Regions from separate parts of the Pseudomonas syringae genome, predicted to be linked through region 4. Evidence: predicted binding sites of a transcription regulator. Region 4 holds the regulator's gene; each other region holds the start of a gene.
The links. Region 4 encodes FliA, which starts transcription of late flagellar genes. Its sites were predicted from a motif close to CTAAAGTTTNNNNNNNNNNNGCCGNTAA; they were not measured.
Positions count from the first base shown of each region.

Region 1 (3,422 bases), 1.6 Mb from region 4:
GGCTTTCAACATTGATCAACTCGCCCAGTTGCGTGATCAGGGTGAAGCGAGTGTCCAGAAAGATCAGCTCGGCTGACAGCTCGACAAGCGAACTACTACCGCCGGAGAGTACCGAACCGCTGATGAACTCACCGCGAAATTCGCCACCCAGGATCATGCTGTTGCTGCGCAGGCCATCGCTGCATATGCCCATGAGCACAGGAACATCTGTTTTCAGAACGACGGTCAGTACTTTTTCGAGCACGGGCGCTGACGGATGTCCACGAAGAGCGCTTTTCGCGGGTTTCTTGAAATCGATGATATTCATGGGCCTGTTAACTCCATCGTTGAGTACATTCTGACAATGCATGGCCAATTGGCAGAATAAAGGGGGCATCCATCTATCAGCATTTATCTGGGCCTCCTTTTCCAGTAAGCTCCACGGAGTCGACGGAAATCGTACCGAACGGTTCAGTTCCAGTCTAGAGAATTTTGTGCTTACTGTACCGAACGGTTCACTAAGGGATTGAGGATATACATGAAGGTGCGTACTGAAGCTCGCCGCGAAGCCATTATCGATGCGGCTGCAAGCGTCTTTCTCGAAATGGGCTACGAGCGCGCTTCGATGAACGAAGTCACCAAGCGAATGGGTGGTTCCAAAGCAACCATCTACAGTTACTTCCCTTCCAAGGAGGTGCTGTTCATCGCGGTGGTCAACAGACTGGCGACAGCCCATCTGGCGGAGGCGGTTTCCGAGCTGGCGATCCGCGACGACGCAGAGATTGAATTGAGAACGCTGTTCACCCGTTTTGGAGAGCGTATGTTGATGGTGCTTATCAATGATGACAAAGCACTCGCGGTGTATCGCATGGTGGTCGCTGAATCAGGGCATTCGGATATCGGCATGATGTTCTACGAGTCTGGCCCCAGCGAGTGCCTGCAGACCGTTACTTCGCTGATGACCCTGGCCATGCAGCGAGGACAGCTTCGCGACACCGATCCGCACATCGCAGCGTTGCAGCTTACCTCGCTGTTGACGGCGGAAACCGAAATTCGGCTTTACCAACAGGCACCCATGCCGCTAAGCATTGAAGAGATCCGCGCCATGGTCGAGCGTGCGGTGGACACATTCATGCTGGGTATGGAGAAACGCTGATAACGCGCTGAAGACTTGTCACTTGGCAACCCTGTTTGCAACACCCTGAAACATTTGCTCACTCTTCTGCAAACAAGTTAATCCGTTTGAGGGCGATAGCCTTTTGCCCTCAACGGAGTAACACCCATGATCTTGCGAAAACTCAACCTGGCCCCACGCTCGGCACTTTGTTTCGGTGTTTTCTGCCTGATGATCATTGCCCTGGGGTTACTTGCCTTGCGGCAGGCGGCGGAACTCAACGCCGCCGAAAAATTCATCGAAACCAATGTGCTACCGAGCGTCAAACTGCTCGGTTCTCTGGACCGGGAGTTTGTTGCCATCAGGGGTAACAATGCCCGCGTGCGAAACCCTATCGAACCACAGGATCGAAAGACCAAGGCGCTCAGCGACATTCAGCAGTCACGCTCGCTGATCGCCGGTTATTCTGATGCGCTTGGCAAATTGATCGTCACCCCGCAAGGGCGTCAGGCATTCGATGAGCTCTCCAAAGCAAACGCCGATTACCAAGTGGCCCAGGATCGCTACCTGACGTTGGTTGCTGCCGGCAATCTTGAAGCAGCAGTCGCCATATCCAATGGCGAGATGAAAAGCGCGGCCGATCAGGTCGAGAGCACGCTGAAAAAACTCATCGGTATCAATGATGCCAAAGCAAATAAAGCAGGCGATGCTGCAGAAACGGCCTATCAGCAAACGTTGTGGATGGTCGGTATCTTCATTGCAGTGGGCGTGCTCACCACCCTGCTCCTCGCCTGGATGTACACCCGCAGCCTGACCGGACCGATTGGCGAATCGCTGATCATCGCGCAACGTATTGCTACCAATGACCTGAGCAAGGACATTCCACAGAATGGCACCGATGAGGCGGCGAAACTGATTGCTGCGCTCGCGACCATGCAAACCAACCTGCGCAGCGCCCTGACGTTGATTGGCGACTCCTCCACACAGCTGGCCGCCACGACAGAAGAAATGCATGCGGTGACTGAAGACGCCTCACGCACCATTCAGCGTCAGAGCAACGAGATTGAAATGGCTGCCACCGCCGTCAATCAGATGAGCGCGGCAGTCGAAGAAGTGGCCAGTAACGCAGCATCGGCATCGGAAGTGACCTCGCAATCCAGCACAGCGGCCATCGCCGGGCGTGCGCAGGTCGATGAAACCGTCACCGCGATCAACCTGATGGTCTCCAGGGTGCAGATCACGTCGACCGAAGTGCAAGGGCTGGCGGTCATGGCCACCGACATCAGCAAGGTCCTGGATGTGATCCGCGCCATCGCCGAGCAGACCAACCTGTTGGCGCTCAACGCGGCCATCGAAGCCGCTCGCGCCGGGGAAGCCGGGCGAGGTTTCGCGGTGGTTGCGGATGAAGTACGCGCACTGGCGCACCGGACTCAACAATCGACCCGGGAAATCGAACAGATGGTCGGCTCGATCCAGACCGGCACCGGTAATGCCGTGACGGCAATGGAGCAGACCAGCGTTCAGGCCCACAAGACGCTGGAAATGGCCAACGGCGCCGGCAAGGCGCTGCTTGAAATCACCAACTCCATCAGTCAGATCAACGAACGTAACCTGATGATCGCCACCGCCGCCGAAGAACAGGCTCAGGTGGCACGTGAAGTCGACCGAAGCCTGGTCAGCATCCGCGACCTGTCCAGCCAGACGTCCGAAGGTTCGAACCAGACGGCTATCGCCACCGCCGAATTGTCGAAGCTGGCATCCGGCCTGAACCGCCTGACCAAACAGTTCCGCGTGTAACCATCGCGAGCCGGAAAGCCCGCTTTCCGGCTCGCCTTCTTGTCAGATCGGCAACCCTGCTCTAAGTTGTACGACAACAGATGAAATAGTCGTCTGTTTGAGTGCGCTTAGCCATCCAACAATGACAAGAAAAAGGGACGATCATGAAAAAGCTGACACTGCTGATAGGTTTTCTATGCCTGTTTACCGGTTACGTCGCAGCCGCGCCTTCCGATGAAGCTGATGTTGCCAAGGCCGTGGACAAGCTGACTCAGGCCATGTGGCACAAGGACATCGAGCAACTCAAGGCGCTGACTGCAGATAACCTCACCTATGGCCACTCCAGCGGCACGATCCAGGACAAACAGGCTTTTATCGCCGACATCGAAACCGGCAAGAGCGCGTTCAATGATCTGAAGATGCTCAATCAGAAAATCACTCTCTCTGGCGACGTCGCAATGGTCCGCAATCACTTCTCGGCGCAGGCGGTCAACAGCGGCAAGGTGGTACCGACCGAGATCGAAAACTTCCAGATCTGGCAGAAGCAGAAAGG
Region 1 is NZ_CP066265.1:3,313,039-3,316,460, forward strand. It holds gene I9H07_RS14685 (DUF3237 family protein) at 1-307, opposite strand, end outside; gene I9H07_RS14690 (TetR/AcrR family transcriptional regulator) at 518-1,135, shown strand; gene I9H07_RS14695 (methyl-accepting chemotaxis protein) at 1,262-2,890, shown strand; gene I9H07_RS14700 (nuclear transport factor 2 family protein) at 3,034-3,422, shown strand, end outside.
Region 1: I9H07_RS14695 (methyl-accepting chemotaxis protein) is a predicted target of FliA. The motif match lies at 1,207-1,234, and genes of this name have one in related genera.

Region 2 (3,422 bases), 2.2 Mb from region 4:
CGCCGGAAACAACAGTTCACGGACCGGCTCGCTCAGCAGCTCGCGGACATGAATCCACTGCAGCAAACCCTGCTCATCCTCGCGAACCGGCCCCAGGTACGGCGCCAGGCGATTGTCCAGACCGTATTCCTTGAACTCGGACACCGGGCACCGCAACGTCTCGGTGGCCTGCTCCAGAATCAGACCCAGCAACGGTGCCGGATGCGTATCGTCGTGCCGATAATGCACCAGCACCATGCGCGTACTGGTCCGGGCACGCGCTGGCTGGCCGGAGTTAAGGGCGCTGATATCGATCACCGGCACGATTTCGCCCCGGTGAGCAAAAATCCCCGCCACCCAATGCGGCGCCCGGGCAATGGTCTTGAGCTTCACCCGTGGCAGGATTTCCGCAATCTCGGTTGCTTCCAGGGCATAGCGGTCTTCACCGATGCAAAACAGCAGGAAGAGCTTGTTGGCGATGACTGACGAATCGATGCGCCTCGGCGATTGCTCCTTCATGGTCGCAACTCAGACTTTGAAGCGCGATACGCCACTGCGCAAACCGACCGCGACCTGACTCAACTCGTCGATGGCGAAACTGGCTTGACGCAGTGAGTCGACGGTCTGGCTGCTGGCGTCGGCCAGTTGCACCAGCGCCTGATTGATCTGCTCGGCACCGGTGGCCTGCGCCTGCATCCCTTCGTTAACCATCAGTACACGCGGCGCCAGCGCCTGAACCTGATGAATGATTTGCGACAATTGTTCGCCGACCTGAGTGACTTCGAACATGCCACGGCGCACTTCTTCGGAAAACTTGTCCATGCCCATGACGCCAGCGGAGACAGCCGACTGGATCTCACGCACCATCTGCTCGATGTCGTAAGTGGCGACGGCGGTCTGGTCGGCCAGGCGCCGCACCTCGGTAGCCACCACCGCGAATCCGCGACCGTACTCGCCCGCCTTCTCGGCCTCGATGGCGGCGTTCAATGACAACAGATTGGTCTGGTCGGCGACCTTGACGATGGTCACTACCACCTGATTGATGTTGCCGGCCTTTTCATTGAGGATCGCCAGCTTGGCATTGACCAGATTGGCCGCGCCCATTACCTGATGCATGGTGTCTTCCATGCGCGCCAGACCCTGTTGCCCCGAGCCCGCCAGCGTCGACGCCTGATCGGCAGCCGACGTGACTTCGGTCATGGTGCGCACCAGGTCACGCGATGTCGCGGCAATTTCGCGCGACGTCGCACCGATTTCTGTGGTGGTCGCAGCGGTTTCGGTAGCGGTGGCCTGCTGTTGACGCGACGTGGCGGCAATTTCGGTGACCGAGGTGGTGACCTGCACTGAAGAACGCTGGGCCTGTGCCACCAGCGCGACCAGTTCGGTCATCATGTCGTTGAAGCCGGTTTCAACCGTATTGAATTCATCCTTGCGAGCCAGGCTGAGACGCGTGCTCAGGTCGCCGGTGCGCATGGTGTCGAGAATGCGCACGATGAGCTGCATCGGTGACATGATCGAGCGCATCAGCAGCAGACCGCAGGCGGCAGAAGCCATGATCGCGACCAGCAGGGAGAAGATCATGCTGATCTTGGCTGCCAAGACGGCATCGACGATATTGTTGGTCGCCTCGTCAGCCAGTTTTTTATTGGCAACAATGAGGTCGTTGAGCTGCTTGCGGCCTGCAAGCCACACCGGATTGACATCACCGAAGAGTTCGGCGCGTGCGCCCGCGTAGTCACCGCGATCATATTTGACCAGCACTTCGTCGAGCATGCGGGAGTAGCTTTCGCGACGCTTTTCAAAAAGCGTAAAGCTGTCTCTGTCTTCCTTGTCGAAGATGGACTTCTTGTACCCGTCCATCTGCGCCTGCAGGTTCTCGTCAAAACCCTGATACTGGTCTTTTTCCTGTTTGGTCAACGGACGTGCCGCACCTTCGGAAATCAACTCCAGCGTGCGAATATAGCTTTCACCCCACGCGCTGCGGACCAGCGTGCTGTAGTAAACGCCTGGCAGCGCGTCGAGGCGAACCTGCTCTTCACTGGACTCGATGGACAACAGCCGGGAATAAGACACAACAACCATCAGTAGCATGATGGCGATGATGACGGCAAAGCTCGCCAGAATCCGTTGGCGCAAGGTCCAGTTCTTCACAGTCATCCCTCAAGAGTTCAACAACGGCGTCAGCCGTGTTCAAGATGCAGACCGACATGCGGTCCAGGCGGCGTGAGTATAGCCCAGCCTTGAATGGCCGCGCGGGCGAGACGAGAATCAGCTCGTCAGGCCGGACTAATCGCACACTTCTATTAGTGTCGGCAACGGTGCGCACTACTTGAGCACCCCATACAACGAATAAGCAACGTCCATAAATAGTTAGCACTTGTGGGGGGAATCACGCACGTAAGCTTCGTCGCCTGTTCATTCACGACAAGGCACTTCGATGCTCGGTTCATTACGGTCGGACGACGCTCCGACAACCCCTCATGTGCAACATATAAAAGACAAGACACCCGACTGGCTGCTTCAGGCCGGCCCCGCCGTCCACGCAACCTTGCGCAAGGCCTCCGGGCGTGCGCCGCAATGGCTGACCAACGCTCGCATATCCAGTCCCGGGCAGCTTGAAGAGCTGCAACGGCTGTACGCCGAGCACCGTAGCAACGAGCAAAAGGTCCGTCCGACACTGGACCGCCTTGCTACCCTGCAAGACTTCGCACGGCCCTTGCTGACAGCCGCCATCAAGGACCGCTTCGGACTGGATGTCGACGTGAGCAATACCTGGCTGTTTCACGCGAGTCGGGCCAAGGTCGATCAGGCGTTCGGTTCGGCGTCCAAAGACCCGATAACTCAGGCCAATATTGCACTGAGAGCGGCCTGTCAGACATTGCTCAACGCCGCTCTGCAGAACTTCGAAGCCTGGGAAACAGCACCGGGAGCGATGGACTCGGACACTGGCATCAAAGCCGAAGTGTTTTCGTCTTTCGATATCTTGGGCAACTCCATTCAGGGCAAGTCCTTGCCGGTGTCCCCTGCCGGATTCGCAACGCTGTGCCGCGAACTGGATCTGGGCGGCAAGTATCAGGAACATCTCAAATCCGTCTTCAGTGCTCCCTCGACGCCCGACGAAACTTCAGACGCGGCGGCATCGAGACTGCGCACGAACTTCATGCAACTGGAGTCCTCTTCCATCAGGCTCCAGTTGCAGATTGCCGCGTTTCAGGAACTGGTCAGCGCCCCCTTACAGGCCGCGTTACTGCAGATTCTCGATGGCAGACAAAACGTGCTGCTTGATAACACGCCGGTCAAGTGCAGCGTGCTGTGCCTGGGGGATGTCGAGCTTAACGGCCTCTTTGTTTTTGGCAAAGACCGGAACAGCGCAACCGGCCTGGAAAAAATTGTCGTCTACATACCGGACGATCCCGTCGCACCGCTGAAAGAATACGACTCGG
Region 2 is NZ_CP066265.1:3,844,534-3,847,955, forward strand. It holds gene I9H07_RS17155 (chemotaxis protein CheW) at 1-498, opposite strand, end outside; gene I9H07_RS17160 (methyl-accepting chemotaxis protein) at 508-2,130, opposite strand; gene I9H07_RS17165 (NEL domain-containing protein) at 2,417-3,422, shown strand, end outside.
Region 2: I9H07_RS17160 (methyl-accepting chemotaxis protein) is a predicted target of FliA. The motif match lies at 2,286-2,313, and genes of this name have one in related genera.

Region 3 (3,422 bases), 590 kb from region 4:
CCGACGCACGCGTCGACGGCGGTCTGAAAGCGCTGGTGTTCAAAGCCGAAGGCTTGAGCCGCACAGGATGGGCGTAAACACCTGAGCCTGACGGCCCCTTCGCTGAGGAAGAGGCGTCAGGTTTATCAGGCACTCAGCCGCGAGATGACGTCTGTCAGGCCGGCTGACAGACCTTTCAGGTCATGACTCGCGCTCTGGGTGCGCTTGACGTTGTCCTGATTGGTCACGGCGATGGCCGTGATTTCAGTCAGATTGCGCGAAATGTCTTCGGCCACTGACGTCTGTTCTTCGGCGGCGGTAGCAATCTGCCGGTTCATGTCGCGGATGTTTTCCACCGCAACGGTGATGCGCTGCAAAGTCGCCCCGGCGTGCGTGACCTGTTCGACGCTTTCCTCGCTGCACGCCTGACCGCCCTGAATGGCCTGCACCGCATCGGCGGCGCCCGTCTGCACCGAACTGATGATCTGATTGATTTCTGAAGTCGATACAGCAGTACGTTGCGCCAGCGTGCGGACTTCGTCGGCCACTACCGCAAAACCACGTCCGGCTTCCCCGGCGCGTGCGGCTTCGATGGCGGCGTTGAGCGCCAGCAGGTTGGTCTGGTCAGCGATGCCGCGAATCACTTCCAGCACCTTGCCGATACGCCCGCTGTCGGTTTCCAGCCGCTGAATGACGTCGGCAGTCGAAGAAATCTCGTTGCGCATACGGGTGATGGTCGCGATAGTCGATTGCATGACCTTCTCGCCATCCTGAGCGCTCTGATCAGCTTCATCCGCAGCACGCGCAGCGTGTGCGGCATGCCGGGCGACTTCCTGAGCGGTAGCGGACATCTCGGTCATGGCCGTTGCGACCTGGTCGGTACGCTCGAACTGCTCATGAGTCCCCTGCGCCATCAGCTCGGCAATCGCATTCAACTCGCCGCCAGCGGTGTCCAGATCAGTGGTGCTGCGCTTCAGGCGATTGAAAGTATCGGCCAGGAAATCACGCAGGGTATTGGCCGCAACCGCCAGACGCCCGAGTTCGTCCTGTCGTGTCACTTCGACACGCACACCGAACTTGCCTTCGCTCAACTGAGCGACGTATTCGATCAGCATGCGGATCGGCGCGATCAGGTTGCGATTGACCATCCACAGCGCCAGCAGCCCTACCAACAGTGCAGAAACCAGCATCACGACAGCGCCGATCAGGATGGTCCGTTGCGCTTCATTGCTGATCGCAATGGATTGGGCATCACTGGCCTTGTGCAACTGGTCGACCAGACCGGCCATCTGTTCACTGGTCGGCCGATCAACGCCTTTGACCGCGACGTCACCTGCAGTAGCGTCGCCGCCTGCGGCAATAAACGCGTCGCGGCCAGTGCGGTAAGCCGTGCCCAGTGTCAGGTGCGCCTGTTGCAGCATCTGCACCTGGCTTTTCAGCGAGGCATCAGTGCCTTTCATATCCGCAAGCTGGCCCAACGTGCCCTGCACCTTGCGCTCCTGCTCCTCGAACTGCCCCCAGTACTTGTCACGCTCGACAGGCGTTTTTCCACGCAGCAGGACGTTTTTCCATTCCTGAACCTGAATCTTGAATTGCAGATTGGCGTCGTCAACCAATTGAGACGCCCGAACCGGACCGTCAAGAAGGCTGCGGTAGGCTTGTACGTTATCGGAAAGGAAGTTGAAGCAGGCCAGCGCAATGATCAACACAAGCACAAGGCTGCCGCCAAGCAAGCCAAGGATTTGAAGCCTGAGGGATTTGGACATCGTGATGATCTCTGTATACAAAGAGGTATGCGTCAGCGCGCATGAGATGACAGGCCTCATCCCTTTACGCCCGCTCTATAAATCAGCAGCGTATAGCCCTATGGGATCATCATCGGCTCAGGCGAATTTATCTTTAAAAAACAGCGACGGCTGGTAGCCGGTTCAGCCAGACGTCAAGAAAACGCCAGACACAGAAAGCTGCCCTATTCCGCCTGCCCGAACACCTGGCTGGGCCGCCGCAGCGACGGGTCGAACGGATTGATTCGGGCGCTGATGGTGGCCGCCTCGCGCTTGAGCAACTCCACTACGGTCATCAGGCGATCAGGCCCTAACCGGTCACTGATGGTCGCCACGCTGAGCGCCGCCACCGCACGCCCGTTGCGGTCCATGATCGGCACCGCCAACCCGGCCATGCCTGGCAGCGCGCCGGTATTGCGAGCGGCGTAGCCAAGGCGGCGAACGTTGTCGACTTCCGAGCGAAGAAACACTTCGTCATACAGATGGAAATCCTTGAGCCGTGGCAGGTTGTAGGCAATCACCGTTTCCCGCTCGTCCTCGGGCAGAAACGCCAGAATCGCCAGGCTGCCCTGCCCCACGCCCATCGCGACGCGACCACCGATATCACCCGTAAAAGTACGAATCGGGTAAGGGCCTTCGCTGCGGTCCAAGCAGATGGCGTCAAAGCCGCTACGCGCCAACAGGAACAGCGAATCACCCAGCGACGCAGACAGGCGCAGCAGGCTCGGGCGCACCAGGTCACGCAGATTGCCGCTGTTGCCGGCTCTGGCCGCCAGCGCAAAGAATTCGATGCTCAGCCGGTAACGCTTGCTGAGCACATCCTGCTCGACCATGCCTTCGTCCATCAGGCTGCGCAGCAGGCGGTGGGTGGTCGGTTGCGACAAGCCGACACGCTGCGCCAGTTGCGTCACCCGTTCACCGCCTTCGTCGCAATCGCCCAGGCAGCGCAGGATGGCGAACAGTCTGGAAACCGCCCCGACACCTACGTCGCGGGAATCAGAATTCCGATCAGTGGAATTATTCATGTGTATTTCTCTTTTAATTATCACTGAATGAATTAATTCAAAAAAATATGTTATTCAGTGAAATTTGGCATTGAGCGCATCCTAGCCTTCGTCCTACTCTCAGTCCACAGGGGCGATTTGAACAATCATCGGCAGCCGACTCAGAGCGAGCGCCAACGTCCACAGAATTGCATGACTTCATTTCGCATCTGCCCATGACAAACGCGTGCCTCGGCGCGCACGTATTAAGGTGGAAGCAGGCATGGCATTTCTGCAGCTCGAAGGTCTCTCCAAACGCTACGGCTCCATAGACGCGGTGGTTGCAACCAACCTGTCCGTGGACAAGGGCGAATTTGTCTCGCTGCTCGGCCCCTCCGGCTGCGGCAAAACCACCACTTTGCAAATGATTGCCGGCTTCGTCGAGGTCAGTGACGGGCGTATCGTGCTCGACGGCCGGGATATCACCCACGCCAAGCCCAGCAGCCGGGGCCTGGGTGTGGTATTTCAGAGCTACGCGCTGTTTCCGCACATGACCGTGGCCGACAACGTTGCGTTCGGCTTGCGGATGCGCAAGGTGCCCGCAGCCGAACTGCAACAGCGTGTTACTCGTGTGCTTGAGTTAGTGCGCCTCGGCCAGCATGCCGAACGCTACCCG
Region 3 is NZ_CP066265.1:2,270,837-2,274,258, reverse strand. It holds gene I9H07_RS10215 (class I SAM-dependent methyltransferase) at 1-77, shown strand, start outside; gene I9H07_RS10210 (methyl-accepting chemotaxis protein) at 126-1,745, opposite strand; gene I9H07_RS10205 (IclR family transcriptional regulator) at 1,949-2,788, opposite strand; gene I9H07_RS10200 (ABC transporter ATP-binding protein) at 3,030-3,422, shown strand, end outside.
Region 3: I9H07_RS10210 (methyl-accepting chemotaxis protein) is a predicted target of FliA. The motif match lies at 1,855-1,882, and genes of this name have one in related genera.

Region 4 (3,422 bases):
TAGCAGATCGTCTACATCATCCTGTCCGGATACGACGTCTTCACGTTTATCGGCATGAATCTGCGGACCTTCACCCTTGGCGAGATGTTTTTTAGGATCTTTTTCAGCAAGGATGGATTCTTCGTCATGTTCGATGCCTGCGAAGCGATCGACATGGCTGGCCATGAGCACCAGTTTGAGCAAATTGCCTTCTACTTCAGTGACCAGTTGCGTGACACGCTTGATGACCTGACCGGTGAGGTCCTGGTAATCCTGGGCAAGCAGAATGTCGTTGAGGTGTGCGGAGACCTCATGGGTTTCCTTCTCGGTACGCGTCAGAAAACCATCGACCCGCTTGGCGAGTTCGCGAAATTCTTCGGCACCGATTTCGCGGCGCATGAAACGCCCCCAGTCTTCGCTCAACGCCTTGGCGTCGGTACTCAGACCGTTCATGAGCGGCGTGCTTTCCTCGACCAGATCCATTGTGCGGTTGGCCGCATTCTCGGTCAGCCGGACGACGTACGACAGACGCTCGGTGGCATCAGTGATCTGCGACACCTCCTCGGCCTGAGGCATATGCGGATCGATCTGGAAGTTGACGATTGCACTGTGCAGCTCGCGCGTCAGCTTGCCCACTTCCTGATAAAGGCCGCGGTCACGTGTCTGGTTGAGCTCATGGATCAGCTGCACAGCCTCGCCGAAACGACCTTTTTCAAGGCTGGTGACAAGTTCTTGCGCGTGTCTTTTTAAGGTCGACTCAAAGTCGGCCATCGAATCAGTGTTATCCATAGCGCCCTCACGGCATGCATCAGCTATTGACGCGGTCAAAGATCTTTTCGATCTTCTCTTTCAGCGCTTGAGCCGTGAATGGCTTGACTACATAACCGTTCACCCCTGCCTGCGCAGCTTCGATGATCTGCTCACGCTTGGCCTCGGCAGTGACCATCAGCACCGGAAGATTCTTCAGGCGCTCATCCGCACGAACCTGACGCAACAGGTCGATGCCGGACATGCCAGGCATGTTCCAGTCCGTCACCAGAAAGTCAAAGGCACCGCTCTGCAGCATCGGCAATGCGGTCAGACCATCATCGGCTTCCGACGTGTTGGTAAACCCCAGATCACGCAACAGGTTCTTGATGATCCGCCGCATCGTTGAGAAGTCATCAACGATGAGGATTTTCATGTTCTTGTCCAATTCGACCTCCAAGCAGTCTTTAACGCGTTCAGCACCTGAACACGCTGTTCAATCAATACTGGCACAGCACACTCCCAGCTATACGAAACGAAGACGGGCTTGGCACAACGACAGTCAAGACTGCGACTAAAGCCCATCGAGACGCTGCCCGACAGGCCCCTGCCTCGTCTATCCTGTTACCACGTAACGCTTTGCACAGCCGGCATGCAGACAACGCGCGACAAACGTCGCGCCCTGCCGTCAACGCGCTCGCCACTCCCCCAAACGCCCTCGCAAACGAGCTGCGCACTGGCTGTGTAACTGACTGACTCGCGATTCGCTGACCCCTAGAACCTCTCCGATTTCCTTCAGGTTCAGCTCTTCGTCATAGTACAGCGCCAACACCAGACGCTCACGCTCCGGCAAATTGGCAATTGCATCGGCCAACGCGGCCTGGAAGCGCTCGTCTTCCAGATCGCGCGACGGCTCGAGCGAACCGCTCGCGCCGTCCTCGTGCAGCCCTTCATGATCGCCGTCCTGTAACAGGTCGTCGAAACTGAAGAGGCGGCTGCCCAAGGTATCATTCAAAATCCCGTAATAATCATCAAGACTCAACTGGAGTTCGGCCGCAACCTCGTGATCTTTAGCGTCACGTCCGGTTTTAGCTTCAATTGCGCGAATTGCGTCACTGACCATGCGGGTATTGCGGTGTACCGAGCGAGGCGCCCAGTCACCCTTGCGCACTTCGTCGAGCATGGCTCCACGGATGCGAATACCGGCATAGGTTTCGAAACTCGCACCCTTGGTGGAATCGTATTTGGTGGAGACTTCAAGCAGACCGATCATGCCGGCCTGAATCAGATCCTCGACCTGCACACTGGCCGGCAAACGCGCCAGCAAATGGTAGGCAATACGCTTGACCAGCGGTGCATACCGCTCGATCAGCTCATATTGTGAGTTACGAGAAGTCTTGCTGTACATCTGATAGCCGCTCGCAGTCATTGCACAGGCCCCGCGCTGGTCTGGTGGACGAGTCTCTCGACGAAGAACTCGAGATGACCCCGCGGGTTGGCTGGCAACGGCCAGGTATCAACCTTCTGAGCAATGGCCTTGAACGCCAGTGCACATTTGGAACGCGGGAATGCTTCGTAGACGGCACGCTGTTTCTGCACGGCCTTGCGCACGCATTCGTCGTACGGCACGGCGCCCACATACTGCAGGGCAACATCAAGAAAACGGTCTGTTACTTTGGTCAGTTTGGCGAACAGGTTGCGCCCTTCCTGCGGGCTCTGGGCCATGTTGGCCAGTACCCGGAAGCGGTTCATGCCGTAGTCGCGATTGAGCAGCTTGATCAGGGCGTAGGCATCGGTGATCGACGTGGGCTCGTCGCATACCACCAACAGTACTTCCTGAGCAGCGCGCACGAAGCTCACCACTGATTCACCGATACCGGCAGCCGTGTCGATCACCAGCACATCAAGATTGTCGCCAATCTCGCTGAACGCCTGGATCAAGCCGGCATGCTGGGCGGGAGACAGATGCACCATGCTCTGCGTGCCGGAAGCAGCAGGCACGATACGAACGCCACCCGGCCCCTGCAACAGAACGTCGCGCAACTCGCAGCGACCCTCGATCACATCGGCGAGCGTCCGTTTGGGTGTCAGCCCAAGCAGAACGTCGACATTGGCCAGGCCAAGATCGGCATCCAGCAGCATGACGCGCCGGCCAAGCTCGGCGAGGGCCAGCGAGAGGTTCACTGACACGTTAGTCTTACCGACGCCACCTTTGCCGCCGGTCACCGCGATCACCTGTACGGGATGCATGCTGCCCATGTTATTTCTTTACCTTGACTTGCGTAGACCGAAACCACACCGAGAACCGCACATTCACAAATGAACAATGCCTGGCAGACCGTTGATGCAGGGACATTCCAAAAATATCCATCACTTAACCCACTCTCTTGCCAGGGGTGTGATAGAGGTCAGCAAACATATCAGCCATCGCTTCCTCGCTCGGCTCATCCTGCATCTGCACGCTCACGGCACGACTGACCAACTGGTGACGCCGTGGAATGTGCAGATCATCAGGAATACGTGGGCCGTCCGTGAGGTAGGCCACTGGTAATTCGTGACTGATCGCCAGGCTCAGGACTTCGCCGAGGCTGGCTGTTTCATCGAGCTTGGTCAGAATGCATCCCGCCAGGCCACAACGTTTGTAACTGTGATAAGCCGCCGTCAGCACCTGCTTCTGGCTGGTCGTTGCCAGCACC
Region 4 is NZ_CP066265.1:1,684,540-1,687,961, reverse strand. It holds gene I9H07_RS07685 (protein phosphatase CheZ) at 1-768, opposite strand, end outside; gene I9H07_RS07680 (chemotaxis response regulator CheY) at 788-1,162, opposite strand; gene fliA (RNA polymerase sigma factor FliA) at 1,415-2,155, opposite strand; gene fleN (flagellar synthesis regulator FleN) at 2,152-2,985, opposite strand; gene flhF (flagellar biosynthesis protein FlhF) at 3,101-3,422, opposite strand, start outside.